DNA from 4 places in the Weizmannia acidilactici genome. Region 2 is predicted to be linked to each of the others. Evidence: riboswitches for the same ligand, from Rfam matches in the RefSeq annotation. Region 2 holds a riboswitch; each other region holds the start of a gene.

Region 1 (7,827 bases), on a different contig from region 2:
TTTTTATCATACGTGACCTTCATTGAAACTGTAGATACTTTTACCATATATGATACGCCTCCTTAATGTAATATAAATTAACATTATATTGTTATTTATTATTACAATCATTATTTTATAACTTTTTTAAATAAAAATCAATTATTTTTTGAAAAAAAGCACACAAATCACGTTATATTTTATAACATATTTATTCTTACCAAAGTGATGTTTCTAGGATAAAATTGAAAGCTACAAAAAAATTAAAATACAAATACTTACATACTTTTAATCTTGCAATCCCAATAAAAATATAGTTAACTATATTTATGCATGGTTATTGTTCTGAACCGGATAAAAATTCCGGTGTTGGAACATAGGGTTCGGAGTTAGTCCGGACGGTCGGGTGGCTCTTTTTATTACAAAAAAACTTCATGAAAGCTCATGACTTTAGTCATTGAGATGAAATGAACAGGTTTTGAAATGAACCTTATGTATAGATAAGAACCTGCCGATGTTGTTTAAGGTCAGTTAATGCCATATTATATTTTTCACATAAAAATACGAATAATGACGGTTTTAGTCAAAGTTCGTAGTTAAATAATAATTGCTTCCTCGCTATTTAATGTTTAGTTTAAAGCCTCCCAAAGCTGTCTATACTGGGTAATACTACTAAATTACCTGGGGTGATAGTCTTATGAAAAACTTTGAAGAAGAGTATAATGTATTCCAAGATGCGTTAGAAATACCTAAACCTTGGTATGTTTTCCATAATGAATTAGCTAAAGAAGAAAACACCTTACACATTTATATTGAATATCAATCAGGAGCGGAATTTTCTTGTCCTAATTGCGGTAAAACGGGATGTAAAGTTCATGATATACAAGATCAAGACCGGACTTGGAGACATCTAAATTTTTGGCAATACAAGACCATTCTCCATGCCAGAATGCCACGAGTAAAATGTGAGTCATGCGGTAAAATACGTACGGTTGTCATTGATTGGGCACGTCCAGGAGCTGGATTTTCATTATTATTTGAGCACCATGTGTTGTCGCTAATGGTTGAAATGCCTGTCGCTGCCGTAGCTCGTGAAGTAGGCGAACATGATACGCGCCTTTGGCGAGTATTTAAATATTATGTCAACAAAGCCATGGAAAACATAGATGTATCTAATGTCACTCATATAGCGATGGATGAAACATCACGAGCAAAAGGCCATAAATATGTGACATTTTTTATTGATATGGATACCAAACGCCTAATTTTCGCTACTACTGGTAAAGGTGCAGAAGTACTGCAGGTGTTTAGCCAGTTTCTGGACAGTAAAGGGGTTTTACATTCCCAGATTAAAGAATTTTGTTGCGATATGTCACCAGCCTTTATTTCGGGTATTGAAGAGAAATTCCCGAATGCAACGATTACGTTTGATAAATTTCATGTCATGAAAATGGTAAATGAAGCATTAGATCAGGTACGAAAACAAGAATTGAAACATAGTGATTAGAGAAACTTTTTTGGTTTTGCCGTCTTTCTAAAATAAAATGCCGGCGGGATGCCGGCCAAGTTTCCTTATTTAGATAGATTTGTAAAAGCTTTTTCAGCATTGATATGCGTTTTTGTCATTTTGGTTTGATAGAGCCAATCTGATACTTTTTCCCAGGATTTTGGATCCTGATAGGCGAATGGTTTATTTTTTTCATCCATCAGCGGCAGAAGGATTTGCAGGCTCTTTGTTTCCACATTTTTGTCAAGCGGCGAAGACGGATCCTCGTGCTTCAATAAAATGGCAAGCCCTTTTTGCGAGTGCTTTTCGACATATTGCTGACCTTTTTCTGCTGCGGTGAGGAATTTTTTAAAAATTTCTGGCTGCTGTTTGAGCTTATTTTCGTTTGCGATTAAAACAAGCTCGTAATAGTCCGGTACGCCGTATTTTGCAGGGTTAAATGTTCGTACAGCGTGTCCTTCTTTTTCCAGCAGCAGCTTTTCATGATTCACAAAGCCGCCGATGATGGCATCTGTTTTATGCGTCGCCAGAGCAGGAATTAAGTCATATCCGACATCTACCGTTTTTACTTTATTTGGATTTCCGCCATCTGTTTTAACCATTGTACGGATGGCTGCTTCATAAAGCGGGATGGATGAGTAGCCGACCGTTTTTCCGGCTAAGTCTTTCGGGGACCGGATATTGCTTGAAGCCGGAACCATCACCCGATTAAGCGTATGGCGGACAACTGCGCCGAAAGATTGGACAGGGATGTTTTCATCACGTGCCATTAACACTTGCGGCTGGTAACTCAGCGCAATATCTACTTGATTGGCGGCGACAAGTTTTAATGGGTCGTTTGTATCAGACGGCATTTTAATGCTGACATCCAAGCCCTGTTCTTTAAAATACCCCTTTTCCTGCGCAACATAAAGAAAAGAATGGACAGCATTTGGATACCAGTCGAGCATAATGGTTATTTTTTGCAAATGATGTTTTGATGTGTGGTCTGCCCGGCTGCTGCAGGCACCCAATATCAATGCAAGCGCAGCCGTTAAAATCCATAGTTTTTTCATTGGAAAGCCCCCTTAAGCCTTTGTTCTGTATTTCAAAATGCTTTTTTCGATCGCGTAAACGAGCAAAAATAATATCATGCCGAGCGCGGACAGCAGAAAAACAGCAGAAAAGACAGCTCCTGCCTGCAAATATCCGGACATCCGCCTGCTGAAATAGCCGAGCCCTGCGTTTGCCCCGAGCCATTCCCCGATCGTAGCCCCGGTAACGCAATAAACAATGGATAATTTCAGCCCGGACAAAAATGAGGGAAGCGCCATCGGAATATGGAGCTTTCGAAAAATCACCCACGGCCCGGCGCCCATTGTCCGGAACAGGTTTTGATAGGCGGAATCAACAGCTTTTAGTCCGTCAAAGGTACTGATCACAACCGGAAAGATGGCCGTTAAAATAATAATGGCGACTTTGCTCCAAATCGTGTAACCGAACCACATCATAAATATGGGCGAAATCGCAACGAGCGGTACAGTTTGCGAGATCACAAGAAATGGATAAAAGATTTTTTCCGCTGTTTTGGAAACATACATGATGACGCCAAGCGCGACCCCGCCCGCAACGGATAAAATAAACCCGATGCAAACTTCCTCCAATGTTACAGGCAAATGCACGGCGACTAATTGCCTGCGGTTTGCCATAAAAGATTCATAGATTTGGGAAGGGGAGGGCAGGATAAAAGACGGGACAAACCCTTTCTGTACGATCCACTGCCATCCGCTGATTATCACGATCGTAACAATACAAAACAGCCCGTAATCTTGCGCCCATTTTTGCCACTTCATTTACTCGACCCCCTTTGTTGTGCATGATTCACCGTTTGGGCCATACTCCTTCCGCAAATAAAAAACCGCCCAATTCCGGAGAAATGAGCGGCCGTAATGTCACATTATGTACTCACTTCCCTCCGCTGGTATGATCCAGATCAGGTTCAAAGGGTCCGAAGCATGGTGCCCCGTCTCAGCCAGTGGCTCCCCTAGTGAAATCATGCATATTTTATTCGTTTGGAATATAAGCAATTATAGCATAATCAATTGAAAATCGGAATGGTCAGCTGGAATAAATGGCCGGCAGTAAATTTTCCGGCCGTATGCGTAATTGTTACTTTTGCATTGAATGTGTGAGATTAAGGCCTTTGTCAGATGATTTATTCCTAAGTTCAATCTCAATTTGTTCAAGGCTTTTCCCTTTAGTTTCCGATACTTTTCTTATTACAAAGATAAATGCTAAAACACCCATAATGCCATAAACGATGAACATCGTGCTAATGCCAAATTGTTCTATTAATTTAGGAAAAGTTAGTGAAACAATTAAGTTCGCAAGCCAGTTTGCTACACTGCCGATCCCCATGCCGATTCCACGGATTTTAAGCGGGAATATTTCCGACAACATGACCCAAACAACCGGCCCCCAAGTTAATGAGAAAAAAGCAATATAGACAGCCAGGCATACGACTGTAGTCCAACTGGCGGCAGGGGACGAGCCAAGCAAAGCGCTTACAATCCCAAGTATAAATAAAGCGATCGACATCCCGGCATTTCCAATGAGTAAAAGCGGTTTTCGACCAACTTTGTCAATAATGAGAACAGCAACGGCTGTTATGATGACATTGACGATCCCGATTCCAACGGTTCCTAAAATTGCAGCAGAATCACCGAGACCGATTTTCGTAAATGTTGTCGGGGCGTAATAAAGGACAGTATTGCATCCGATAATTTGCTGGAAGACAGCCAGTCCGATGCCGGCGATTAGAGACGGGCGTACCCATGCTTGTTTTACTTCTTTGAAACCGCCTTGATTTTTTTCCAGTTCATTTGCAAGTTTGATTTCTTTGATTTCTTCTTCAACGCCTTGGTTTTTCCTCATAAAGTTTAAAATAGACCTGGCTTCCTTTTCCATTCCTTGTTTAAGCAGCCATCGGGGACTTTCTGGCAGAAAAAACATTCCAATCAGTAGCAATAGACCGGGTATGAATGCAAATCCCAGCATCCAGCGCCACCCTCTAGAAGCAGCAAAGGCGTAGTTGATAATATAAGCCAGTAAAATTCCGACCATAATCATCAGCTGGTTTAGGCTTGACAATGCTCCGCGGATAGCAGTCGGTGCCATTTCCGATAAATACATTGGCACAAGCGCAGATGCACTTCCAACTGCCAATCCAAGTATGATTCTAAAAAGGATTAAGATCCCTGTATTTGGGGCCAGTGCCGAACCTAATGCACCGATACAAAATATTGTTGCAGCAAGCAGGACAACCTTTTTCCTTCCCCATCTGTCTGATAATGCCCCGCTAATCGCTGCACCAATCATACAGCCGAATAAAATGGAACTAACGACAACCCCTTCTGTCCATGATGTTAAGTGTAAATCTCTTTTTATGAAAAGAAGGGCGCCGGAAATTACCCCTGTATCATAGCCAAACAACAAACCGCCTAATGCTCCGAAAAAATAAATCAGGCCATTATTTATTTTAAACTTCATTTATTTTCCCTCCCAAGTTTTGAAAGATCAATTGGTTTTCCTTAAATCAAACAACTGGTGATTGATCGCAACGGTATGCGGATATACATCTTTATATACTTGGTAAAATGCCTGATAGCGGCTGACATTCTCAGGTATCGGTTCGAATGTTTGGCCTGGTTGGATAAAAGCTTCTGTGCAATCTTTTAAAGACGGGTACCAGCCTAATCCGCTTGCGGCGATCATGGCGGCTCCCATACCCGGGCCTTGTTCGTTCTGCAGTTTGATGACTGTCGCATTAAAAACATCGGCCTGGATTTGCAGCCATAAGTCGCTTTTGGCGCCACCGCCGATCGAAATGACCGTGTCTATTTTCTTTCCGTAGTTGCGGAAAATTTCAACACTTTCATGAATCGAGAACACAATGCCTTCAATCACTGCGCGGGCAAAATCTCGTTTCGTATGGGAACTGTCTATTCCCGTAAATGTGCCACGGATTTTTGCATCTGCATAAGGTGTCCGTTCCCCGACAAGAAAAGGGGTAAAAATCAGCCCGTTGGCGCCGATTGGGGAGAGCGCGGCTTCCTCTAATAAATCCGTAAACGGCTGGCAATTTGCGAATGTATCTTTAAACCAGGACAAACTATATCCGGCAGCCAAAGTGACGCCCATTGTGTAATAGGAATCTTTTTGCCCGTGGTTAAAGAGATGTACTTTACCGCCGAAGTTTTTGTTTTTATCTTTTTCATAAGAAAGGAAAACACCTGATGTGCCGATACTGCAGAGTGCTTTACCTTCTTCTAAAATCCCCGCACCGATTGCGCCGCAGGCATTATCCGCCCCGCCGGCAAATACTTTCACGTCCGGGGACAAACCGCATTTTTCTGCGATTTCAGGTATTAATCTCCCAACTTCGTCTTCTGTTTCCACTAACGGCGGGCAGATTCCAGACGGGATATCAAAAGCGCGCAGGATATCCGTGCTCCACGATTTGTTTACAATATCTAAAAGCAGCGTGCCGGCTGCATCGGAATAATCCATGCCAATTGTTCCGGTTAACCGGAAACGGAGATAATCTTTCGGCAATAAAAAGACCCGTGCTTTTTTTAAATTTTCCGGTTCGTATTTCTTCACCCAAAGGATTTTTGGAAGCGTAAATCCTTCCAAAGCGGGGTTTTTCGTAATTTCAAGCAGTTTGCCGCCCAGCTCCCGTTCGATTTGTTTGCATTGTTCTGTCGTTCTTGTATCATTCCATAGAATGGCATTGCGGATGACCCGGTAGTTTTCATCGAGCAACACGAGGCCGTGCATCTGGCCGGAAAAGCTGAGCCCTTCAATATCATCCCGGGGAACTTTAGATTCTTCCACCAGTTCTTTTAAAGCCTGGACTGTTTTTTCCACCCATTCTTCCGGATCCTGTTCACTGTAGCCTGGCCGCGGTTGGATTAATGGATAGGGTTTTGATACGGATGAAACCACCCGGCCGTTCTGATCGACAAGCAGCACTTTCACTGAACTTGTCCCTAAATCCACACCGATAGCATATTTCATGGTAATCTCCTCGCTAAAATAGACCCGGTCGCCCTTTAGGCAGGCCGGATCCATATTTTTAAGCTAAAGCGCCTTGATACGCTTCTTGGACAATATAGTGGTTCAGTGTATTTTTCAGTTGTTCCAGCCTTCCCGACTGGTTAGTGATTTCTTTTTTGTCCAGAATATAGTTTTCCAGAGATTTGAAGTCGGCTCTGCCGGAAACGATATCGGCCCCAATGCCTTCTTTGTAGCTGCTATAGCGTTCTTCGATAAAGTCATCGAATACTCTGTCTTCAATCAGGCGGTTGGCAACCTTTAAGCCGAGGGCGAAGCTGTCCATGCCGGCGATATGCGCATAGAACAGATCTTCCGGTGTAAATGATGTCCGGCGCGTTTTTGCATCAAAGTTCAATCCGCCCCTGCCAAGGCCGTCGTTTTTCAATACTTCGTACATGGCAAGTGTTGTGGAATAAAGGTCTGTCGGGAATTCATCCGTATCCCACCCAAGCAGCGGATCACCTTGGTTAGCATCTAAAGATCCCAGCATGCCGTGCGTCCTTGCGACACGGATTTCATGTTCAAAAGTATGTCCGGCGAGTGTCGCATGGTTGGCTTCCAAATTCAATTTAAAATCTTTATCCAAATCATAGGTTTTCAAGAATGCAATGGCGGTAGCGGCGTCAAAATCGTATTGGTGTTTCGTCGGTTCTTTCGGTTTCGGTTCAATTAAGAATTGGGCATCGAATCCGATTTCTTTTGCATAGTCGACAGCCATATGGAAGAATCTGGACATATTTTCTTGTTCCAGTTTCATATCGGTATTTAATAAAGTTTCATAGCCTTCACGCCCTCCCCAGAATACATAGTTTTCAGCACCTAATTCTTTCCCGATTTCCAGTGCCTTTTTCACCTGGGCGGCAGCATAAGCGAATACATCTGCATTGCATGAACTTGCCGCGCCGTGCATGAACCTTGGATTGGTGAACATGTTTGCTGTATTCCAAAGCAGTTTTACCTTACTTGTTTTCATATAATCTTTAATCATTGCAACGATAACGTCTAAATTTTTGTTTGTTTCTCTTAATGTATCGCCTTCAGGGGCAATGTCGCGGTCATGGAAGCAGAAGTAAGGGTTTCCAAGTTTTTCAAAAAACTCAAACGCCGCTTCTACTCTTGCTTTCGCAAGATCCATGCCTGAGAAACGATCCCACGGGCGGACTTTTGATCCTGCGCCGAACGGGTCAGTCCCTGCCTCAGTAAAGGTGTGCCAGTATGCAACCGAGAAGCGCAGATGTTCCTCC
Region 2 (7,827 bases):
CGGTAAAACGAAAGCAAATAAACAAGAAAGCTCCGGTTATTTAATAGCCATCTATATTTTAAAAGAATCCCGGCGCTAAAGTACCTGGCAGGAACTGGTTGAAGCATTATTCACACAAATGAAAAAGAAGGGGTTTGAACCATACTTGTAGATGGATTTGAAGAAACCCCTCCCGTTATTTCTATGAAAAAAGAAACAACAACCATTGGAGATTCCGATCTCGGTCAGCCGGTTTACATATGGAACATTTAGATCATCAAGTTAACTCTTTTTTCAAGGCTGCCGCAGCAATTGCTGCATCTCCAGCACCCGCAATTGCAGAAATCACCGAGATGCCATCAGCGCCGGCTTCTATGACGCTTTTTGCATTGCCGCGGCCAATTCCGCCGATCCCGACGATTGGCAGCCGGATACCGTTTTTCCGCATATCAGTGATCACAGATGTTCCTTGCGCCGCTTTTGCATCTTCTTTCGATTTCGTCGGGAAAATCGGGCCTACCCCGAGATAATCCGCCCCGCCGTTTACTGCTTGCCTTGCTTCTTCGACAGTATGAGCTGAAACACCGATGATTTTATTCCCGATTTTTTCGCGAACCGATTCCAACGGCTCATCTTCCTGCCCGATATGCACGCCGTCCGTATCCAGTTCCAAAGCCAAATCAATATCATCATTTACGATAAAAGGAATGCCATGGTTTTTGCATATCCATTGCAATTCCTCTCCAAGTGCTTTCTTTTCATCTCCTTTAAGCGCACCTTTTCCTTTTTCCCGGAACTGAAATAAAGTAACACCGCCATTGATAGCATCTTCCAACACCTGCTGCGGGCGGGACTGGCAGTTCGGGCTGCCCATAATGAAATACAATTTCAATGCAGCGCGCAAATCTTTCTCCTCTATCATTTTACCATGCTCCTTTTCCTGTACGCCCAGTGGTTTGTCGGCCCGTGCCCGTTTCCGATTTGGATGCCGTCTTCAATCGCAGCCGTAATAAAATCTTTCGCTGTTGCTACTGCATCGAAAACGTCCGCGCCTTTTGCCAGCTCTGCCGTAATGGCGGATGAGAACGTGCAGCCGGTTCCATGTGTATTTTTCGTTACGAATCTTTTGGCGGTGTACTCGTAAAAGTTCCGCCCATCAAAAAGCAAATCGCGGGATACCGGGGAATTTTCGTGGTGGCCGCCTTTAATCATGACATACCGGACCCCGGAATCTGAAATGATCCGGGCTGCTTCTTTCATATCCGGGAAATGATGGATCTTAATTCCTGAAAGCTCTTCTGCTTCGGGAATATTCGGTGTCACAATGAATGCAAGGGGGAGCAGCTTATTTTTTAAAGCGTGTATCGCTTCCTGCTGCAGCAGCGTTTCCCCGCCTTTGGCAATCATCACCGGATCGACAACGGTTTTTTCCCAATGATATTCCTTGATTTTCTCCGCAATAGCCTCAATAATGGCAGAATCAAACAGCATTCCTGTTTTTAATGCGTCCGTCCCCATATCTTCCGCAATCGAATCGATTTGACGGACCACCGCTTCCGTCCCTAATGGAAAAACGCCCTGGACACCGAGCGTATTTTGGGCGGTTACGGCGGTAATCACCGACATGCCATACACTTCCAGTTCCTGAAACGTTTTTAAGTCCGCCTGAATGCCTGCACCGCCGCCACAGTCGGAACCGGCAATCGTCAACGCTTTTTTCATTGAATAATCCCTGCTTTCTTTTCAAACGAACCATACGCTTCCAAATCCTCGGCACTAAGCGTTGCAAGCTGGTTTAAAAATTCGATTTGAAAACTTCCCGGCAAATCCGCTCTTGCTTTTTCCCGTGCGATTTCGGCAGCTGTACCGTACATAACAAGTGCCGATACGGCAGCTGTAACCGGATCTTTTTCCACAGCCAAAAACGCGCCGCAAACGGCAGACAAGAGGCACCCGGTTCCAGTCACTTTTGTTAATATTGGATGGCCGTTATGTACGAGATAGACATCAGACCCGTTTGACACCGCATCCGTTTTCCCGCTCACCACTACCGTTGTGTTGAGTTCTTTCGCAGCTCTTAGCGCCAGTTCGCCGGCATCCAAGTTGGTTTCTCCTGCATCCACTCCCTTAATCTTCGACTTCATTCCGATCAGATTTGCGATTTCCGACGCATTGCCCCTGATGGCGGTAAAATTTATTTCCTGCAAAAGTTTCTGTGCAGTTTCCGTCCGGAAATGCGTTGCCCCTGCAGCAACGGGATCGAGCACAACCGGAACATCGTTTTCGTTTGCGGATTTTCCCGCTAAAATCATCGCATCGACTATTCTTTCATTTAAAGTGCCGATGTTCAGTACAACCGCATTTGCTGCTTTCGCCATTTCGGCCGTTTCTTCCACGGCATCTGCCATCACAGGCGAAGCCCCGAGGGCCAAAAGCCCGTTTGCCGTAAAATTGGCAACGACAATGTTGGTGATATTATGGATGAGCGGATTTACCGCCCTGATTTTTTCAAGCAGTTCAATCGGTTTTGTTTTTTCCATTTTGATCTCCTCCTAATCCATTACGAGTCCACCGGCGACGACAAGTTTTTGCCCGGTCACGGCTCTTGCCCATGGAAATGCAAAAATAGCATTGCTTCTGCATCATCTTTCCGATTCCGTGATTTTTTTATAGCAGCGTTGTTGCTTCTATTTATTTAAGTATTTTCTCCTAAATGTTCCTGTAAATCTTTTCCTTTTTGCTCACTTTCAAAATAGTAAATGACAACTTTCGCCCCCCTCTCTTGCAAAAGCTTTTACAATTGCCCTTCCCAATCCCCTGCTTCCGCTTGTTACAAGCACCACTTGTTCTTCCAGTTTCATTTATCCCATCCTTTCCAATGCAAAAAAGCCAGGCCCGTAAAGACCTGACTTGATCAGCAAAAAGTATTGTTCATTCAAAATCCTACTTTCCTACGCCGGTATGATCCGGATCAGGTCCAAAGGGTTGAAAAACAAATGTTTTTCTCTCAGCCCGCCATTTGGGCACCCCTAGTAGTCTGAAATATTTACTTTTTACCAATTATATGCTTTTTATTTTCCCTTGTAAAGTGTACACGGGCACATTATTCGGCAAAAAACAGTAAATTTTTTCGAATTATTCCGGATTTTTCGCGAAAAATTAACATATGCACTCTATATTACGAATCATTATGCCTTTAGTGGCTTGACATGGAGCTTCTGTGGGCTTAGCTTGATGGCAATGGGGCGAGAAGAAAACAATGCTAACTAGCATACCATGCCCATCACTCCATATCAAGCCGTGTATTGAATATGATACATCTGGAATCATTTGAAAATCACAATCTGAAATAATATTGAAATTCAAAGTAAAGTCTTACAATCTTTTCAAAAACACATAGCTTACTTTATCGTAATCCATTTTTTCATAAAACCGGTGTGCGTCTTTTCTCTGCAGGCCGGATGAGAGGGAAACAATGCCATACCCCTTTTCTTTGGCCCACTGTTCTACATATCCAATCAGCCTGGCCCCGTAACCTTTTGACCGGCATGCTGCATCCGTAACCAGGTCGCACACCCAGATAAACCGTCCGTTGTAAAGGGTCATCATCGGCATAAAACCTGTTACCGCAACGATTTTTCCGCCTTCATATACAGCAAACATTTTATAATTTGCCGATCGGGCTGCTTCTTCGACCAATTGAAGATAGTGCTCCTCATCCAAATGCACGCGCAGCTGTTTCATCACCGGAAAAGCTGATTTCCATTCCTCCCGGTTTGTCAATTCCTTTATTTCCATTTTCAACATCTCCTTTCATACTGGCTCACACTCATTTAATCACAATCTGGTATAATCAAAAGGTCCAGATTCGAATTTTTGATAGGATCCAGTAATGCAGATTGGAGGCAGAAAAATAATTGAATTAACGCCGTTTCTAAACAAAGAAAGCAATATCCCGCTGTATATGCAGCTTGTTGATTTTATCAAGCAGGAAATTTTATCCGGCAACATCCGCCCGGGTGAAAAATTACCGTCCAAACGGAAACTGGCTGAATATCTCGGGTTAAGCATCAATACGATTCAATCGGCCTACGAACAATTGACGGCGGAAAGCTATGCAGAAAGCAGGCCGCGAAAAGGGATATTTGTTGCGGATTTCAAAAATGATCTCCTCCCGGAAACCGTGCTTTTCCATCAACAGTTACATGAAAAAGCCGGCCAAGAAAATGAACAAATCAAAATTGACTTCAATTCCGATACATAGTTGAATAAAATATACTCCAAGTAAAGAACCGTTACAAAAAATGCAAGTTCACCGCTGCCTTCCGGTAATTGGGATGAAAGGTAAACCGGCGCAACAGCTGTAAAGATGAGCAGAAACAACAAATATTTTTTAACAAGGAGAAAATCTTTTTTAACGAGCGGCAGCAACATTCTTCCCACCCCCAATATATGCAAGCATGATGTCCTCAATTGTAGGCCTTTCCATCAGTACGCCAGGCATCCGTTCCAGTACTTCTTTCTTTTGATTTGTGATGCCTTCAAATCCGTCTCCGGTTTGCCGCAGATGCAGAAATTGTTTTCGGGTCTGTTCGTCAATCAGGTGGTTATCTCCTTTTACAAGAGCTGACTGTTTTGTCAATTCGGTAAGCTGGCGGATTTCATTGGCCACGACGGCAAAGCCCCTCCCCTGCTCACGCTGCTTCAATGGAAGCGTTCAAAGACAACAGATTTGTTTTCGTGGAAATTTCGTCAATGACCTGCAACAACTGTTTAATTTTTTCCGTTGTTCCGATAAAAGAGTAAATTGTCCCATTTGTTTCTTTCACAGTTGATTGGATATGATCCATTTTATTTCCGATACGTGATACTTCATCCTGGGCCACCGCAAGCTGCTTGGATGCTGCTTTCTCGAGTTTCCGCAGCGTTTCACTCATTTGCCGGGAAGCATCTTTAGCCACATCCAAATCACTCAATTGCTGGCGGGTGCCTTTCAGCATGACGGCCATTTTACTGCTCACCCGTTCCGCGGAAGCCTCTGTCGAACGGGTCGACTCGTTCAATTGGCGCTGGCTTTCCTGGACATCCGCTGCAGCCCGCTTCACCCGCACCATAATGCCTTCCAAAGAATCGATCATATTGTTAATCCAGATCGCGAGAGACTTTGTTTCATCATTAGGAAATTGATCTGCTTGTAACCGTTTCGTTAAGTCTCCTTCCCCTTTGGCATTCATCCGGATAAATCGGTTGATCATATGAAGGTGATTTTCAAGCGGCTGGAATAATTTCCAGTTGAGGAAACGGCCGGCAAGCAAACTGTACACAGTATTGAATAAAATGAGCCCAATAACACCGGCCAAGCGGGGGAGCAGGCCGAATAATGTTATGTAATAAACCTCATTTAGTATAATAAACCCGATTGTAAGCTGCCGATATAGAAAATTGTATCGCCAGTTCACGCCGTGCATCCGATATACTTCTTCCAAATCCCCTTCACACATCATACCCCAAACATCCGGGCAATGCGGCAGCTGGAATGTCACGCCTTTTCCGATGACCAGATATGCCGGTAATCCGGGTAACCGGGAAACGTTACAAAAAGGTTGCTTCCATTCCGAATTGTATTCATCACACCAGGGTGTAGTTCACCCGTGGCAGGATCGGTAAAAATCAATTCCAGTTCCGTGTGATTTTTCATTTTTACAGTACCGTAAGGAGTCCTAACTCCATCTTTCAAATTATCACCGTGAGTAAACGTTAAATCTTCAAAACGGCTGCTCGATAAGGCCGTCCCCGGTACAATATCAGGATTCAAATTCGATTTGGCCATAAAAATATAATTGTCCCCTGAATCGGGATATACATGACCGGATTCCCTCTGGATCAGGTCCCCAAGCACATCGTTCGGCACCCTGCCGCATAAAGCCCCTTTCCATTTTCCGTTTTCCATGAGCGGCAAAATGAAAAGCAGCGTTATTTCATCGTGAAATTTAGATGTGCTTGGCCCAATTTTCAAAGTCAGTGGATCTGCAAATGGACCATATAGGCAATTCTTTCCCTTTTTGGTTCTTCCAGTCCAGGCTGGCAAGGGGATCTCCCTGCATAGGAAGTGCCGATATGCTGACGATAAGTTGAATATGTAACAACCGACCGTTCATATCCAGCAAGAACAGTTCCGAAAAATCCTGTCCGCGCTTTAAGTATGATGAAAATAAGCGTTCAAGATTCTCATCATTCTTTTCTTCCGTACTGCTTAACTGCTGCTCCATCTTTTCCAATAATGACCAATTTTCTTCCGTCCAGTGGAACAAAAGCTGCTTTCTCGTTTCGGCGATGCCTTCGAAAATTTCTTCTACATCTTCTTTTAAATACTGATTCCGCCGATACGCACGCCAAAGCGGCCATCCCGTTTTCCAACCTAACCATCCAAACATTCGACAACCTCCAACAAGCCTCAACTTTTTATGTGATAAAATATGACATTTTATGTGAGTATATTATGCTATGATTTTATCGATTACTCTATCAATTTATCAAAATTTGTTGTAGAGGTTTTTCTAAAAGTATTCAGTACAGAGGAACAAAAATTACAAAAAGCAGGAATTGCATAATAAATATCGATATGCAAAGATGGGGAAGGATACATGCTTATGGATGATAGAACAACATCCTAATATTTTTTATCTCGCTTTTTTAGCAGCCTGACAGCGTAAGGAGAAAATAATTGGTTTTTCAGGAAAAAGCAAGTACTTAAACGCTCATCTTGAAGTAGAACCCCCAAACTACAAGGAAAAAGTACAGATGAAGTAAAGGATTTAGAATTTATGCTGCCACCCCCATTATCCGCGGGGCATGGGGAGTATTCAGATTGGAAAAAACGGCAGGCTAAAATTCAGTGATGATAAAAATATTGACGCACCAACGCCAAAGGAATATGAGATACATTTCTTGAAGTAAAGTGGAACGGTAAAGTTGATCAAACCTTTTACCATTCTAACATTTTCTGTATCGTTGCAACTTTGATTTTCATGCCGTTTTTTAATGGATCATTTCTTCACAGCATATTTTGTACCTTAGAGAACTGTATAGATGCCTATTTTTAAGGATGCCATATACACTTTACAATGCAGCTTTGGAACCTCTTTTTTCAACGGCATCATTTTCAAGTGCTTTTAATAATTATTTGGCAATTCCGTTTCCCTGCATCTCAAGAATCACGGAAAGCATGAAAAATAAAGCTTTTCCTTATCCGCTAGAAAACGGACCATTCCTACCGGTTTTATGGATCCACATACACGATTAAGGGCTTCTCCCTTTGTGCGGATAAAACGGATTGAGCCGTTTCTTTCAAAGCGCTTGATGGCGGTACTTCATTTGGATATTCCATGAGAGCTGCTTTCGATCATGATTTCATGTATAATCGGCGCATCAGGCGGCTTGGCAAATTTTATTTCCATAATAATGTCCATTATTTATGGCATCGAACGGACAGTATACACAATCAAGAAGCTTAGAATCGCTAAACCGGCTACCATGATTGTTGACCCCAGCCAATTAATATACTTCTATCATTCAAATCTAATTTCCGGTAAAAAACGTATAAAATAAAGCCAATCAGAATCGCAGCGCCCCAACCCAACACGCCTGTTTTGGTTTCTAGACTTTTCCAATCCATAAGCCATAAATACAAAATATACCCATCAGCAGCCGCTAAAGCCGCTGAAAGGATCAACAACCTTTTTTTAACATAATAACCCCCTTACCCAGACTAAAAGCCCAGTTCTGTCGACGTCATTCTCTTACTTATCTTTTTTTGTTTCTTTTCGTATGCTTTAATCAGCTCTTTCT
Region 3 (7,827 bases), on a different contig from region 2:
GTTGCACTTGCCCTCATCGCCATGAAAGGGGAAATGGGCTATAACACGCCGTTGTCCGCACCGGGCTGGGGCTTCCAGGATGTCCTCTTTAAAGGGAAAGAATTGACACTGGCACGGCCGCTCGGCTCCTATGTCATGGAAAATGTTTTATTCAAAGTATCGTATCCTGCCGAGTTCCATGCGCAGACAGCTGCGGAAGCTGCGGTAAAGCTCCATCCGCTGGTCGCCGAAAGGCTGGATGACATCCAGAGCATTACGATCACGACGCATGAGTCCGCGATCCGCATCATTGACAAAACAGGTCCGTTACGTAACCCTGCCGACCGCGACCACTGCATCCAGTATGTTACGGCTGTCGGTTTGATCAAAGGCAATATTACGGCCGATGACTATGAAGACGATGCAGCGAAAGATCCGCGCATCGATGCACTAAGGGAAAAAATGAGCGTAGTGGAAAACAAACAGTACAGCATCGACTACCTCGATCCGAACAAGCGCTCAATCGCCAATGCAGTGCAAGTCTTTTTCAAAGACGGCACGAGCACGGAAAAAGTCGAGGTTGAATATCCGCTCGGCCACCGCTTCAGAAGGGAAGAAGCGATCCCGAAAATCATCTGCAAGTTTTCGAATAACCTGGCGACCCATTATTCGGCCAAGCAGCAGGAATGGATCAAAGCAGCTTGCCTGCAGGGGGAAACGCTTGAAAAGATGAACGTGAATGAGTTTGTCAATCTATTTACCTTGTAGAAAGGGTGTTGCACCATGGTTTGGATTGTCAATCAGCCGTCTTCGCAGGAGGTGCTTGCAAAGCGGTTTAAAGAGCTGATGCAGGCGCCGGGCATTTTGCAAATCCCGGGCACACATGATGCAATGGCAGCATTGGTTGCGAAAAATACGGGTTTTGAGGCGCTTTACCTGTCCGGCGCCGCTTATACCGCCAGCAAAGGGATCCCGGATCTCGGCATGATCACATCGAGTGAAATGGCGGAGCGCGCGCGTGATATTGTGCGCGCGGCCGATCTCCCGGTGCTTGTCGATATTGACACCGGGTTTGGAGGTGTGCTGAATGTTGCCCGGACAGCGCGTGAAATGGTTGAAGTGGGGGTTGCGGCCGTGCAAATCGAAGACCAGCAGCTGCCTAAAAAATGCGGCCATTTGAACGGGAAACAGCTTGTTGAAGCGTCGGAAATGTGCGAAAAGATCAGGGCGCTGAAAGAAGTGGCTCCGACGCTTGTTGTCGTTGCCCGTACGGACGCAAGGGGTGTGGAAGGCGTGGAACAGGCTTTGGAGCGTGCAAATGCCTATGTAGAAGCAGGGGCGGATGCGATCTTCCCCGAAGCATTGCAATCTGCCGATGAATTCCGGATGTTTGTGGAAAAAATCAAAGCCCCACTTCTCGCGAATATGACAGAATTTGGCAGAACCCCGTATTACACCGCGGAAGAATTCGCGGATATGGGCTATGCGATGGTCATTTATCCGGTCACATCGCTGCGCGTCGCCGCAAAAGCATATGAACGGGTATTTGAAAAGATCAAAAACGAAGGCACGCAAAAAAATGCCCTTTCCGATATGCAGACAAGGAAAGAACTGTACGGCATCATTTCTTATGATGAGTTTGAAGCGCTCGACCGGTCGATTGCCAAGACGATTCTTCCGGTCACACCGGATAAATGAACATAAACCAGCCTAGAAAGGTTCTCCTTTCCGGGCTGGTTTTGCTGCTTTAATATTACCCGTTTGTCTTTTGTCCACTTTGCCTGTCCCTTTTTGCCTGACGTGGGCTTCCTCTTTTTTCACCGTTTCAGATATATGTTCAGTATCTTCGACAGTGCGTTTACCGATGACGATTTCTTCTGTTTTCCCCGGTTTTTTGGTCACTTCTACCCGTTCTTCTACGATCGGCACTTTAATCGTTTCCGAACCGTCAACGGCTACATCTGTTTTTCCATCTTCCAATAGTAATCAGTGGTAAAGAAATCTTTGATTTATCCCAAAGCGAACCGTTTTGTTCTTTTTGGAGTGTCGCCGAATGATCAACATTGCGCCGGTCCGGTTTTCTAGTTAACCAGTATCATTTCCATTCGTAATGACTGAAATATTGGAATTGCTGTAGCCTTTTGTGGTTAACCGGTCCACTGCATCAATCGTATCCTGCAGAGTTGGGGAAATGCCGACAACTTTTTTGATACGTCTATCTTTCTCCATTGAGATGATATTGGACTTTTACTCGGTAGAAATAGGAGTAACCAGGTTTCATAGACTTTGACAGGAACAGAAAATTCGGCAAATATAGAAATGAAAGCGAAAAATGGAGGGAAAACCATGGAAGAATCAGTCTACCTTTCCCAAGATGCCGTTGGGCTGGCCCAACTGATCAAGCGGAAAGAAGTGGATGCAAAAGAAGTGCTGGAAGCGGCAATCGACCGTATTGAAAAAACAAACCAGGGCTTGAATGCCGTAATCCGGACGCGTTATGAAAAAGCAAGGGCGGAAGCAGAACAGATCAATTTGGATCAACAGCCGTTTGCCGGAGTACCGGTGTTATTAAAGGATATTTCGCAGGCGGTAAAAGATGAACCCCTTGCATCCGGCTCGAAATTGCTGCAAGGAAACCTCGCCAGGGAAGATTCCTATTTTACGGCAACATTAAGAGAAGCAGGTTTTTTGATCCTCGGCCATACGAATGTGCCGGAATTCGGGCTGAAAAATATTACGGAACCCGAGTTGTACGGGCCGGCAAGAAATCCGTGGAACCCCGGGCATTCGCCGGGCGGATCAAGCGGGGGCGGGGCGGCTGCCGTCGCATCAGGAATGGTGCCGGTCGCAGGTGGAAATGATGGCGGCGGTTCCATCCGCATCCCGGCTTCTTTTACGAGTTTAATAGGATTAAAACCGACGAGGGGGCGGACGCCGGTCGGGCCGGGAAGGGGACGGCAATGGCAGGGTGCCGCGGTTGATTTTGTGCTTACACGGACGGTCAGGGACAGCGCAGCGCTTCTTGACGTACTGCAAACGTTCCAGCCGGAAGCCGCATTCCAAACACCGCTTTTTTCGGGCAGTTATTTACAAGAAATCGAACGCAGCGGCGTGAAGAAGTACCGGATCGCCTTCTCCGTTGAATCCCCGGTCGGAACACCCGTCAGCCGCGAAGCAAAGCAGGCTGTCTATGAAACGGCCAAATGGCTTGAAACGCAGGGGCATGAAGTGGAAGAAGCGGAAAACGGTGTGGACGGCAGGCGGCTGATGGAAAACTATTATTTGATGAACTGCGGGGAAATGGCCGCTGAAATGATAGACTTGGAAAAAGCAATGGGGCGCCTGCTTACAGAAAAAGACATGGAAATCGTTTCATGGGTGCTGTATCAAGCCGGAAAAAATGTAACAGCCGCCGAATATGCACGCAGCCTTGCCGAATGGGACACAGCCGCAGCACAAATGGCCGAATTCCATCAAACATACGATCTTTTTATGACGCCGGCCACCGCTTTTTCGGCACCGAAAATCGGGGAACTGACGCAAACTTGGGAGGAAAGGGAAAAACTGCTCCGGGTTACCGACCTGCCGAAAGAAAAACAGCAGGCCCTTGTCTATGAAATGTTTGAGCCGAGCCTGACATTTTCCCCGTTTACACAGTTGGCGAATTTAACCGGACAGCCGGCTGTCAGCGTGCCTGTCCATTTAACGGCAGACGGACTTCCGATTGGTGTCCAGTTGATTGCTCCAAAAGGAAATGAGCACTGGCTGTTTGATGTGTCCTGTGCGATTGAACAGTCCGAACTTTGGGTTGGGACGCAAGAAAATCTGAATTTTTGAAACCGATGCCAAAACAATATTTTCAAAGGTGTTTTTTCGCGGTACAATATAGTAAGAATAATCAAACAAAGGGAGCATGAACATGGAGATGATGATTGAACAGTTTTTACATTTGCCGACAACCTGCATATCCGATGCGATGAATGGAATGAACAACCTCGATCCGGAGATCAAGCCTTTAAACGATGGTTTTAGATTAGCCGGCCGGGCTTTTACAGTGAAAATGCCGGTCGGGGATAATCTTGCGGTGATTCAGGCAATACGGGAAGCAAAACCGGGGGATGTGCTGGTGATTGATTCAAAAGGCGATTTATACCGGGCGATTGCCGGTGATTTTGTTCTCGGGATGGCGAAAACGCTCGGCATCCAAGGTGTTGTCGTTGACGGCGTGATCCGCGATATTAAAGGAGTTTTGGCGTTGGATTTTCCGGTCTTTGCAAAAGGTACAACCGTTGCAGCCGGCGGAAAGGCGGGAAACGGCAAAGTGAATGTCCCAATCTCTTGCGGCGGCGTACCGGTACGCCCCGGGGATATCATTGTCGGGGATGCGGACGGGGTTGTTGTCGTGCCCCGGGAGAAAGAAGAAGAAGTCTATCAAAAAGCGGCGAATAAGCTGAGAAAAGACGAAGAGCGGGAAGCAAAGGTAAGCGGCAACCGCGAAGAGATTTTGAAATACTTGGACAAGATGCTGCAAAAAGCAGGGAAAACGGTGTAAACAATTTTTTGTTGTGCAACCGGGATTTCATGTTACAATAATAAACAGAAGGATTTGGTCCGCATTGATGATGAACAGAGCCGAATAGGAAAAGAGCAGGGGAGCCGGTTTGGCTGAGAGGATGCGGTTTGGCATCGACCCTTTAACCTGATCTGGATAATACCAGCGTAGGGAGCCATATAAAGAATCATGTTTTGGGAATGACTGGCTTTCTTGCGCACGCAATGAAAGCCTTTTTTATTTATTGACCAAAGGAGGAGAAAATCATGGGAAAATCAAAGCAAGTAACCGTTTCGTTTTCGGTGGTTCCGCATATCAAAACCGATGACTTATATGGTGTCGTCGACCGCGCGATTGAAGTGGTCCAAAAATCCGGCGTGCGTTATGAAGTCGGCGCGATGGAAACCACGATGGAGGGCGATTTGGACGAACTGCTTGAAATCATTAAAAAAGCGCAGGATGCCTGCATCGAAGCCGGGGCCATTGATGTGGTCACCTCGATCAAGATCCATTACCGCCCAAGCACCGGGGTGACGATTGATGAAAAAATTGCAAAGTACCGCACACAAGCGCCGCAGCCCGTTCGTTAACGCTTGCCTCACTGCTGCCTGGCTCGTCTTTCTGCTTTTTTTATGGCAGGCGGTTACGACAGGGTTTCATGTTAGTGAATGGATGCTGCCGAAGCCGACGGAGGTGTGGCAGGAAATGGCAGGCATGAAAGGGATGATTTGGCCCAATATTTGGCAAACTTTAAAAGAAGTACTGATCGGGCTAACCTTTTCCATTGCCATCGGTGCGGCCATTGCTGTCTTGATGGACATGGTTCCCATTTTCCGGGCGTTCATCCAGCCGCTGCTCGTGGTCTCGCAAACGGTACCGATTGTGGCGATTGCACCACTTCTCATCGTCTGGTTTGGTTTCGGCCTGCGCCCAAAAGTGATCGTTGTGATTTTGGTCTGCTTCTTTCCGCTGGCGTTAAGCATTTTGGAAGGGTTCCAAACCGTGGACAAGGATCTGATCAAACTTTTAAAGACGATGCATGCGACAAAATGGCAAGTGTACCGGAAAGTCAAATTTCCGGCTGTGCTTCCCTATTTTTATTCCGGCTTAAAAATCGCCGTTACATATAGTGTGATGGGCGCCATTATCGGCGAGTGGCTCGGCGCAAGCGAAGGGCTCGGCGTCATGCTGACAAGGGCAACGAAATCTTTTATGACCGCCCGCCTGTTTGCCATCTCGGCCATCATTGTAGCACTGACATTTCTTTTATATGGCGCCGTTGAAACGCTGCAAAGATTATCTGCGCCATGGTTTTACAGAAAGGAAGACGATCAATGAAAAAAATTTGGATTGTGCTATCTGCTGTTATGCTGCTTCTTGCGGCGGGATGCTCCGGCAGCGGGAAGAAAAGCAGCAGCAAAAAAGCGCTGCAAAAAGTGACGGTTGTACTGGACTGGTACCCGAACACAAATCATACCGGCCTGTATGTGGCCAAAACGAAAAACTACTATAAAAAACAAGGCTTGAATGTAAAAATCATCCAGCCCGGCGACAATATTACCGCTGAACAAATGGTTGCATCCGGCAAAGCCGATTTCGGGATCAGCTACCAGGAAAATGTGACAACAGCCCGGGTGGAAGGTATTCCGATTGTTTCGATTGCCGCCATTATCCAGCACAACACATCGGGTTTTGCTTCCCTGAAAAAGGACAATATCACCTCGCCGAAAGATTTTGAGGGGAAACGTTACGGGGGATGGGGCTCCCCATCTGAAGAAGCTGTGATTAAAACAGTCATGGAAAAATACGGTGCCGACTACAGCAAAGTCAAAAACATCGTGCTCGGGCAGACGGATTTTTTCAAATCGATCGGGCGTGAAGCCGATTTTGAATGGATTTATTACGGCTGGGACGGCATCCAGGCAGAGCGTGAAGGGAAAAAATTGAACATTATCCTGGTGAAAGATTTGGATCCTGCACTTGATTATTACAGCCCTGTCATTATTACAAGCGAAAAGCTGGCGAAAGATGATAAAAAACTTGTCAAATCTTTTATGAAAGCTACTGCGCAAGGATATGAGTTTTCGATTAAGCATCCGGAGCAGGCGGCCGATATTTTTATCAAAGACGTGCCGGATACAAATAAAGGCCTGATCCGTGCAAGCCAAAAATGGCTGAGCACAAAATACCAGGATGATGCGAAGGAATGGGGGGTTCAGAAGGAAGAAGTGTGGAGCAGGTATATGAACTTCCTTTATAAACATAAGGTCATCAAGAAAAAAATTGACATCAAAGCTGCCTACACAAATGAATTTCTTCCTGGACAGCCATGATGTACTTGCAAATTGACGGCGTTTCGAAAACGTTTGGGGGAAATAAAGTATTATCCGATATCCGCGCCGACATCCGGGAAGGCGAGTTTTGCGCATTTGTCGGCCCGAGCGGCTGCGGGAAAAGCACCTTGCTGAATATCATTGCCGGCATCGAAAAGGCGGACAGCGGGGAAGTGAGGCTCTGCAGCCGGCCGTCAGCTGTTCAGGATGCGATTAGTTTTATGCCACAGCAGGATTTGCTTTTGCCATGGCGGACCGCACTGCAAAATATCGTCCTTCCGCTGGAAATGAAGGGTATGCCGAAACGGGATCGTATTTCCAGGGGAAGGGATGTGCTTCGGCAATTCGGGCTGGAAGATTATGCGGACCACTATCCTTCTTCTTTATCCGGAGGCATGCGGCAGCGGATCAGTTTTTTGCGGACGTATTTGTGTGAAAAGCCGCTCATGCTGCTGGACGAGCCGTTCGGAAAGCTTGATGCTTTTACGAAAATGGATGTCCACCGCTGGCTTCTCGATTCATGGGAGAAAGGGAACCAGACAATCTTAATGGTGACCCATGATTTGGATGAAGCGATTTTGTTATCGGACCGCGTCTTTGTGATGTCGCAGCAGCCATCGTCAATTATCCACGAGCTGAAAGTGAACCTGCCGCGGCCGCGCAAACTGGACATGCTCGCTTCAGAAGAATTGAAAAAAGATAAGGATGAACTGTTAAGTGAACTTGCTTCCTTTTTAGGAAGGTGACAAGAATAAGCGGAACTGGCAATGTCGAATGATGAAAAAAGGTGTTGATGCCTGGGCATCAACACCTTTTTTTAATGATTCAGCATATTGAATGCCGCAAATTTTTCGACGACAAGGCCTGTATGGTCAATTTTGGCTGCTTCTACTGACATATGGGGAAAATGCGCCTGAAGCGTTTCCGCCATTGCTTCTGCACGACCGAACGGCACCAACGAAA
Region 4 (7,827 bases), on a different contig from region 2:
GCGCTTCTTTTGCCGGGGAAAATTTACGAATACATTACAACAGCTGCCGGGATTTTGCTTTTAATGAACTGGCTGTTTATTATCCTCTCCGCAATGCGCGTGTTAAAAATGAAAGGCTCTGACAAAATAATGGGTTATATCGGTATGGTGGTTCTGCTGCTCTCGATCAGCGGGACACTGGCGGAAAAAGAAATCCGCCCCGGGTTTTATGCAAGCTTGATCGTCATGATATTTATCATCGCCATTGCCATATTGGTGAATCGGAAGAAAAACCGCCGTCAGGCAGATAGCCCCGCTCTCGAATAAGCGGGGTTAACCCTCCGTTTTTTCTTTTCCAAAAATAAAGCGCAGTTTTTCTTGTTCCAGTTTCAGTTTGGCATCGAACGCCTTTTCATTTTTCTTGAATCCTTTGATGAGGTTTGTTTCTTCGCCGGCTAAAAGTTTTTTTACATTCGCCTGGCTGATTTTTTTGCCGAGTATGACTTTCGGAAGCGTAAAGGTGCATCCCGATTTTTGATAGGCGCTGCAGCCGTAAAAATTGCCTTTATCAACGATATCGCCGCCGCATTTCGGGCATTTGCCCATCTTTTTGCCTAATGTATATTTCGATTTCACCCTTTTGATCTCATCCACTTTCAAACCGGAAAAATCCCATTCGTTTGCGGATTGGACTGCATCGTGCACAATTTTGGCTGACAGCTTTTTTGACTGTTCCATGAAGCCAGCCGGGGATGCCTGCCCTTTCCCGATTTCCCGGAGACGCTGCTCCCATTTTGCCGTCATTTCCGGGGAGGCGAGGATTTTACCGCCGACCGCGCGGATGAGCACTTTCGCTTTATCGGTTGCATATACCTGATTTTTCTTCACTTCGATATATTTACGCTCTTTTAATAAAGTGATCACCCCTGCCCTTGTTGCTTCCGTCCCGAGCCCTTCGACATCCGCCATCACTTTTTCAAGTGCTTCATCTTCAATAAATTTTCCCGCTGTTTTCATAAGCGTAATCAGCTGTCCTTCCGTATACCGTTTCGGCGGCTGGGTTTTGCCTTCTTTTATCTTGACATCCTTTACAATGCCCTTATCCCCCTGTTTGACTTCCGGCAAAATGCGGTCTTTCTCTTTTTCATTTGCAAAAATGACTTTGCGCCAGCCTTCTTTTTCCATCTGCGTGCCTTTTGAAATAAATTCGGCGCGCCCGTCCACCAGCGTCTTAACCGTAGTATAATGATAAACCGCATTTCCGTAATGGGCGGCAATGAGACGTCGCACAATCATATCGTAAATTTTCCTCTCGTCATTCGGAAGATTTTCCGGGTTTACCACCTGTTCAGTCGGGATGATCGCATAGTGGTCAGACACCTTTTTTTCATTCACGAAGCGTTTATTGTTGATGATGGAGGGGTGCGGAAGCGGGAAAAACGGGGCATACTCAGGATAAGTCTGCAGTTTTTGCAAAATATCCGGAAACGTTTCGGCTTCCCCTTTTGTGACGTAATTGGAATCGGAACGCGGGTAGGATACGATCCCTTTTTGGTACAGAGACTGTACCAGATCAAGCGTTTTTTTCGGTGGGAATTTAATAGCCTGGTTTGCGGCCGCCTGCAGTGACGATAAATTAAACAGAAGCGGGGGCTGGAATTCTTTTCTTTCTTTTTTAAGCGCCGCAACTTTTGCCGGTTTTTGTCGGCAAAATGCGGCGATCCGCTCCGCCATGGCGGGGTCTTTTAAACGCGATTCGCCATTTTTTACCCACTTTCCTTCGTATTGTTTGTCATCAAATTGAAACAAGGCGGTGACTTCCCAAAACGGTTCAGGCTTAAAATTTTCGATTTCAAGTTCCCTTTTTACAATTAAAGCAAGGGTCGGCGTCTGGACGCGTCCGACAGAAAACACATCATTGATCCCTTTTTGCTTTAGAAGCAGGCTGTAGACGCGCGAGGCGTTCATGCCGACAAGCCAGTCCGCACAAGCGCGAGCATATGCCTCATGATATAAAGAACTGGTATCTTCGTCATGTAAAAGATTCCGGAACCCTTCCTTGATCGACTGCGGTGTCAGAGAAGAGATCCATAAGCGCTTCAGCGGCTTTTTGATGCCGGACAAATGGATGATATTGCGGATGATCAGCTCCCCTTCTCGGCCGGCATCGCCCGCATGGATAATCTCTGTCACACGCGCATCTTTCAGCAACTTTTTGACGGTATGAAACTGCTTATATTTCGTTTTGGAAACTTCATATCGGAATTTTTCCGGAATGATCGGCAGCGTTTCAAGCTTCCACTGCTTCCAGGCGGGGTTATAGCTTTCCGGCTGCACGAGCTGCGCCAAATGGCCGACCGCCCATGTGCAGTAGGCGCCTTCCGGGAAAATGTCATTGGGACGGATCTCGATATAGCCCTGGCGTTTTACAAAGGGAAAAACCGAACAAAGGGTGAGCCCCTGGTCGGGTTTTTCGGCGATGATCAATGGAAACGACAAACTCAACCACTCCTCTCGATTTCTAACCTTACTTTACAATGTTTTCCGGAAAATGCCAAGGCAAAATAAAAAGCCCGGCTAAACAAAACACTTCGTCTGAGCTTTGTTTAGCCGGGCGGCCTCCAAAAATTCAGTTGATCCCCCATCGTACCCTTTTCACTTCCTGATGTATATGCTATTTTTTTGTTTCTTCCATTTGCGCATAAACACATTAGTCCAAAATCGTCACCTGGATCGTGCGGCGCCCCCAGTTCATTGCTTCACCCGTATTCGGCACAAGGACGTCGATGCGGTTCCCTTTGATGGCACCACCGGTATCGCCGGCAACAGCCGTTCCGTAACCTTCCACGTACACTTTTGAGCCGAGCGGAATAACATTCGGGTCAACGGCGATCACTTTTGCGTCCGGATTGTTTTTCAAATTGATGCCGGTCGCCGTTACGCCGGAACAGCCCGGATCATTGGCCGTATAAGCCGTTGCCGTTACGGTTATTGTCCTTCCTTGCGGGCGGGAAGTGGTTTTTTCGGATGTTTGTACATTTACCATCGGCTTTTTCACTTCCACCCTTGCCTGATCCGTATTCGTTTTTGCCTGAACGGAGACGTCTGCAGAATCATCCTTCACCGTAATCTTGCTCCGGGGATTGGTATGGATGACAATTTCGTCATTTGGGAAAATGATGTTGGATGGCAGGTCGTTCCATTTTTTTAATTGTTCGACCGTTACTCCATATTTGGCCGAGATTTCCGAAAGGGTATCCCCGGCTTTAATGACGTAAACTTTTTTCGGGGAAATTTTCAGTTTTTGTGCAGGATAGATGGTTTCTGTGGAAAGCTGGTTCCATTGCTTCAATTCTTTGACGGATGTGTTGTATTTTTTTGAAATCCCCCAAAGTGTATCCCCCTGTTTTACAGTATAAGTATCCGGGGCGGCGGCTGAAGCATTGGCAGCCATCACACTTGTTAATGTCACCGCAGCCGCGAGTGCTGTTACTGCTTTTTTCATAAAATGCAACCTCCTCTTTTTGCCGACTTTCCGCCAACACCAAAAATGCTAACATAATGAAGTAACAGCCCGATAACGGGAAAGTGTTGATTTGGTTACACAAAAAGCAGCCTTTGTAATATCGTGAAAAATTTGTAACATAGGCATATTGTCATAGTTTCGCGCATAGATACAAAAAAACACCGTCGAATTTCGGCGGTGTTTTTCAAACTTTACTCCTGGTATTCGATTTTTGTCAATGGGTCTTTTGCCGGCCCTTCTACAACTTCCCCTGTAAAAGAAAATCTTGAACCGTGGCACGGGCAGTCCCATGTCCGTTCCCCTGAGTTCCATTTCACTTCGCACCCCATATGTGTGCAGGTCGTATCGAGGAGATAGATGTTTCCCTCGTTATCCTTATAAGCGCCTGCCCGCTTTCCGTTGATACGGACAACGGCGCCTTCATCCGGTTCCAATTGTTCCAATGGTTTATCCGGCAAATCAAACTTTCCTTTTACAAGGTGCTCTGCTACATCCACATTTGCGGAAACGAAATTCTTTACCATTGGATCCGCTTCAAAACGCTGCGGTGCGAACATTTCCACATAAGGATTTTCTTTTTGCAAAATCAGATCACGCATGATCAGGGCGGCAACATGGGTGCCCGTCATCCCCCATTTTCGGAAACCGGTCTCAATGAAAACATTCGGTTCCATTTTCGTAACCGGCCCGATATAAGGGATTTTATCCAGTGTCGTTAAATCCTGCGCCGACCACCGGCAATAAAATGTTTCAATCCCGAATGTTTTTTCGGCGAATTCCTGCAATACTTCATAATGCCGGATCATCGGACCGCCCTGGCCGGTTTTATGGTTTTCGCCCCCGACCAAAAGCAGTTTTTCACCTTCCGCTTCCACTTCACGGAAGGATCTCGTTGGCTGTTCGGTATTGATATACATCCCGCCCGGAAATGGCTTTTCGGGCTTTACCGCAATTAAATAGGAACGTTCCGGGTACATTCTTGTAAAATAAAGCCCTTTTGCATCGTAGAAAGGATAATGCGTGCAAATGCAGACGTAATTGCAGGAAATCGTGTGCCCTTTTTCCGTTTTGATTTTAATCGGGTTGCCGTATTCAATGTCTTTAGCCGTTGTATTTTCGAAGATCGGGACTTGCTTTTCCATTAAAAATTCGACTAAAGCTTTTAAATACGAAAGAGGATGGAATTGTGCCTGGCGTTCCATTTTTACCGCTTTTTTCGCGGGGATCCCGTCCGGCAGCCTATCCAGCCATTCGCCATGGATACCGAGCGTATCATATGCCCGCATTTCTTTCTCAAGTTTTTCAAAATAATCATCCGAATTAGTGTAAAGAAAGGCAGCCTGATGGGAAAAACTGCATGAAATGTCGTTTTCACGAATGATGTTTTTAATCAAGGACGCGGCCGCTTCATTAGCTTTGTAATAAAGCCCGGCCCTTTCTATGCCGATATGCTGGATCAGTTCATCATAAACGAGGCCGTGTTGTGCCGTAATTTTCGCCGTTGTATGGCCGCTTGTGCCGTTCGCAATTTCTCCCGCATCAAAAAGCACAGTTTTTATTCCTTCTTTTGCAAGCAAATATGCCGTCACAATCCCGGCCATTCCTGCGCCGGCAACCGCCACATCCGCCTCAATGTCTTCTTGCAATGAGGGAAAACGCGGTAGTGATACTGTTTTGCGCCAAATTGGTTCCGGATAATGCGGAATTGATTTTTCGTTCATCGTTTAACCTCCCGAGTCAGACTCTCAATAATAGTCTTCCCCGGAGAGGAAAACGTAAACATGATTTTAGCTGTTGATCAGTTTTGTTGTAATTTGGCGCATAATGTCACCCCTGCTGATGACGCCTACAACGCGCCCGGCCGGATTGACAACCGGCAATTTTTTAAAATGGTGTTTGGCTAAAATACTTAAGGCGTTTTCAAAATCGTCATCCGGTTTCACCGTATACAGTTCCCGCCGTTTCATGATTTTTTCAACAGGCAAGTCAAGGCTTTGCGCAAGCTTTTCGTTAAAATCTTCACGTTCGTTCACGACGATTGTGATATAAAAATCGTAGACCGTCCGCGCTTTCGGCTGCAGGAAGCGAATGACATCCCCGTCGCTGATCATTCCGAGCAGCTTCCCCTGTCCGTCGACGACAGGGACACCGCCGATTTTATGGTCAACAAGCACTTTTAACAGCTCCCGGATCGTTGTTTCTTTTTTCACTGTTATCACATCGCGGATCATAAAATCTCTAACTTCCAATTAAATCGCCCCTTGTGGTTATAAGGTTTACAATTATTGTAAACCTTTACCGAATGGGAAGCAATGAGAAAACAGCCTAGCCTATTTTAGGATATTGGTTTGCCTTAATGTCCAAGGCTGCCCGGGTCGGTATATTTGCCGTAATCCGGAACCGCTGCTTCGTCAAAACGCGGTGCCAAGTTTTGAAGGCCTTCCCTTCAGTTCAGCGTCCGACATCGGGATAACGTTGCTGCAGACAGCACTCGATGCTTCAGCCGTAGGAGTCTCTTCTTACCCGCTTAAATCCAAAATATAGACGGTCATCAACAATAACATTTAACAGAGCCAAAAAGAAAAAGCGGATATGCCCCGCGCAAGGGAGACATGCCGCTTTCACATTTAAAACCATCCAATTTTTATCCTTTATGCCGCTTTCCGGTGTTCGTGCCGGTATTTTGTCAACAACTGCGGCGCGGCATTAAACAGAACTACTGTGATCGCCGCACACAAAACCGTATTGCCGATCATCGTGCCGCCGTTAACGATTAGCGAATACATAAAAGCGGATTGTCCAGCCGGCGCGTAAGACCCCCAAAAAACAATTCCGGCGATAAAATGCCAGAAATACCGGGCGATGCTGCCGACGAGAACCGAAAGGGACATCCATACAGACATGGCCCCTTTATGCCCTAAGCAGCTGCTATTTTGGATCAGCGGGCGCAATAACCCTGCGAAGCCGATAAACGAAAAGGCGACCGGATATTCCATAATGCCTTGCACCGGGTTCAAAATGTCGTTCGCATCTCCTGTGACAAGCTGCAGGAGGCTCCAAATAAAGCCGGACAATACGCTTGCCATGAATCCCCAACGGAACGCCACTACAAAGATTGGCATCATCGCAAACGACAAGGAAATGCCCGATGTCACTTTTATGGACGGCAGCAAATCCAACACCATCGAGAATGCTGCAAAAATCGCCGCTTCAATCATGGCCTGCAAACTTAAATTTTTCATTAAAAAATCCCCCTTTTGGCATGCATGAACATAACTGACCATGGGAGACAAGAGAAAAGCATTCCACATCCCTACGTCAGCATTAACTGGACAGGTTCAAAGGGTCAGAACTTCACGTTCACTCTCAGCTAAACGCTCCCCCTGTGGTTACGTTCATGAAGTTGTCAATTTTTAATATAAACCTCTTTTTGCAACATTTCAACAAAAAAGATTATTTGTATGTGTTAAGTTTTTCTCGACACTGTTTAAATATCGGGTATTCCAAGACACCCTCGTATAATAAGTTTCGATCCTATTAAATGAGTCAATTTCAGTTGAATGATTGTTCTTTGACAAGTGAATCTTTGATGTTTTCGGGTCGAGCCCCGAAAACATCAATTTAGGACTTGGGCGTTTCGTGATGTTCCTAGATAATGTTCTTAGGATCATTTGGGTTAACGTTGAGAACACTCTGTAGCTTTGACTACTTAAAAAGTCTGCGTCCCCAGTTTTTGCCCGACCTTCTAACCCGTAGGCTGTTCCTCCGGTGAACACCACGCTGAACGTGGCAGCGTTCAGACGCAGCTCGTGGCTCCGGATGAGTTCTGATAAGCGAGGCTGATTGATCGGCAAACCATCTGGGGGCATCCCGAAGCGCCTGATCCCTTGATCCTAAAATGAAAGGAGGTTCAATCCAATGAAACTTTTTGTCGGAATTGATGTAAGCTCAAAGGACATGAAAGCCTGCCTTATGAATCAGGAAGGCGAAACGCTTAGCACCCTTACAGTTGCGAACAACTTGCCAGGTGTTACTGAATTGCGTAATGCCATTGTCCATACATCATGGGTTCACCATATCAAGATGATCTAAATTGGTATGGAAGCGACGTCTGTCTATAGTTGGCATCCGGCCATATTTTTTAATCAGGATGATCTGTTAAATCAGTGAAATTCTAAGGTCTATGTGATCAACCCCAAACAGATCAAAAACTTCAAAAAGGCTTATGCCGAAATGGATAAGACAGACATGAATGATGCCTGGGTCATTGCCGACCGGCTTCGTTTCGGGCGCTTGAAAAAGACGCTCATCATGAGTGAACA

Evidence for each region. A riboswitch is a leader RNA that binds a small molecule or an ion and turns the genes downstream of it on or off. The one in region 2 is predicted to bind thiamine pyrophosphate.
Region 1: linked by a shared signal. The riboswitch ahead of GBH70_RS08105 (ABC transporter permease) and the one ahead of thiM (hydroxyethylthiazole kinase) in region 2 are both predicted to bind thiamine pyrophosphate.
Region 3: linked by a shared signal. The riboswitch ahead of GBH70_RS11905 (MTH1187 family thiamine-binding protein) and the one ahead of thiM (hydroxyethylthiazole kinase) in region 2 are both predicted to bind thiamine pyrophosphate.
Region 4: linked by a shared signal. The riboswitch ahead of thiT (energy-coupled thiamine transporter ThiT) and the one ahead of thiM (hydroxyethylthiazole kinase) in region 2 are both predicted to bind thiamine pyrophosphate.

Annotation. Positions count from the first base shown of each region.
Region 1 is NZ_BKZR01000017.1:9,053-16,879, forward strand. Features, by position in the region: gene GBH70_RS08090 (carbon-nitrogen hydrolase family protein) at 1-47, opposite strand, end outside; gene GBH70_RS08095 (ISL3 family transposase) at 677-1,486, shown strand; gene GBH70_RS08100 (ABC transporter substrate-binding protein) at 1,552-2,541, opposite strand; gene GBH70_RS08105 (ABC transporter permease) at 2,554-3,318, opposite strand; TPP riboswitch at 3,419-3,521, opposite strand; gene GBH70_RS08110 (sugar porter family MFS transporter) at 3,635-5,014, opposite strand; gene xylB (xylulokinase) at 5,042-6,544, opposite strand; gene xylA (xylose isomerase) at 6,603-7,827, opposite strand, start outside.
Region 2 is NZ_BKZR01000039.1:11,147-18,973, reverse strand. Features, by position in the region: gene GBH70_RS13120 (hypothetical protein) at 1-79, shown strand, start outside; gene thiE (thiamine phosphate synthase) at 257-901, opposite strand; gene thiD (bifunctional hydroxymethylpyrimidine kinase/phosphomethylpyrimidine kinase) at 898-1,701, opposite strand; gene thiM (hydroxyethylthiazole kinase) at 1,698-2,519, opposite strand; TPP riboswitch at 2,911-3,020, opposite strand; gene GBH70_RS13095 (GNAT family N-acetyltransferase) at 3,355-3,777, opposite strand; gene GBH70_RS13090 (GntR family transcriptional regulator) at 3,872-4,243, shown strand; partial or broken gene GBH70_RS13085 (sodium ABC transporter ATP-binding protein) at 4,394-4,612, opposite strand; gene GBH70_RS17360 (methyl-accepting chemotaxis protein) at 4,674-5,483, opposite strand; gene GBH70_RS17355 (hypothetical protein) at 5,519-5,995, opposite strand; gene GBH70_RS17350 (hypothetical protein) at 5,970-6,413, opposite strand.
Region 3 is NZ_BKZR01000032.1:17,523-25,349, reverse strand. Features, by position in the region: gene prpD (2-methylcitrate dehydratase) at 1-747, shown strand, start outside; gene prpB (methylisocitrate lyase) at 763-1,677, shown strand; partial or broken gene GBH70_RS17830 (YsnF/AvaK domain-containing protein) at 1,690-1,959, opposite strand; gene GBH70_RS17825 (general stress protein) at 2,065-2,208, opposite strand; gene GBH70_RS11915 (amidase) at 2,326-3,816, shown strand; gene GBH70_RS11910 (RraA family protein) at 3,899-4,531, shown strand; TPP riboswitch at 4,619-4,722, shown strand; gene GBH70_RS11905 (MTH1187 family thiamine-binding protein) at 4,798-5,121, shown strand; gene GBH70_RS11900 (ABC transporter permease) at 5,072-5,869, shown strand; gene GBH70_RS11895 (ABC transporter substrate-binding protein) at 5,866-6,864, shown strand; gene GBH70_RS11890 (ABC transporter ATP-binding protein) at 6,861-7,610, shown strand; gene thrB (homoserine kinase) at 7,682-7,827, opposite strand, start outside.
Region 4 is NZ_BKZR01000024.1:41,350-49,176, forward strand. Features, by position in the region: gene GBH70_RS10165 (amino acid permease) at 1-306, shown strand, start outside; gene GBH70_RS10170 (DNA topoisomerase III) at 313-2,478, opposite strand; gene GBH70_RS10175 (LysM peptidoglycan-binding and 3D domain-containing protein) at 2,690-3,484, opposite strand; gene GBH70_RS10180 (FAD-dependent oxidoreductase) at 3,697-5,226, opposite strand; gene GBH70_RS10185 (CBS domain-containing protein) at 5,293-5,754, opposite strand; gene thiT (energy-coupled thiamine transporter ThiT) at 6,157-6,747, opposite strand; TPP riboswitch at 6,799-6,899, opposite strand; partial or broken gene GBH70_RS17810 (IS110 family transposase) at 7,424-7,827, shown strand, end outside.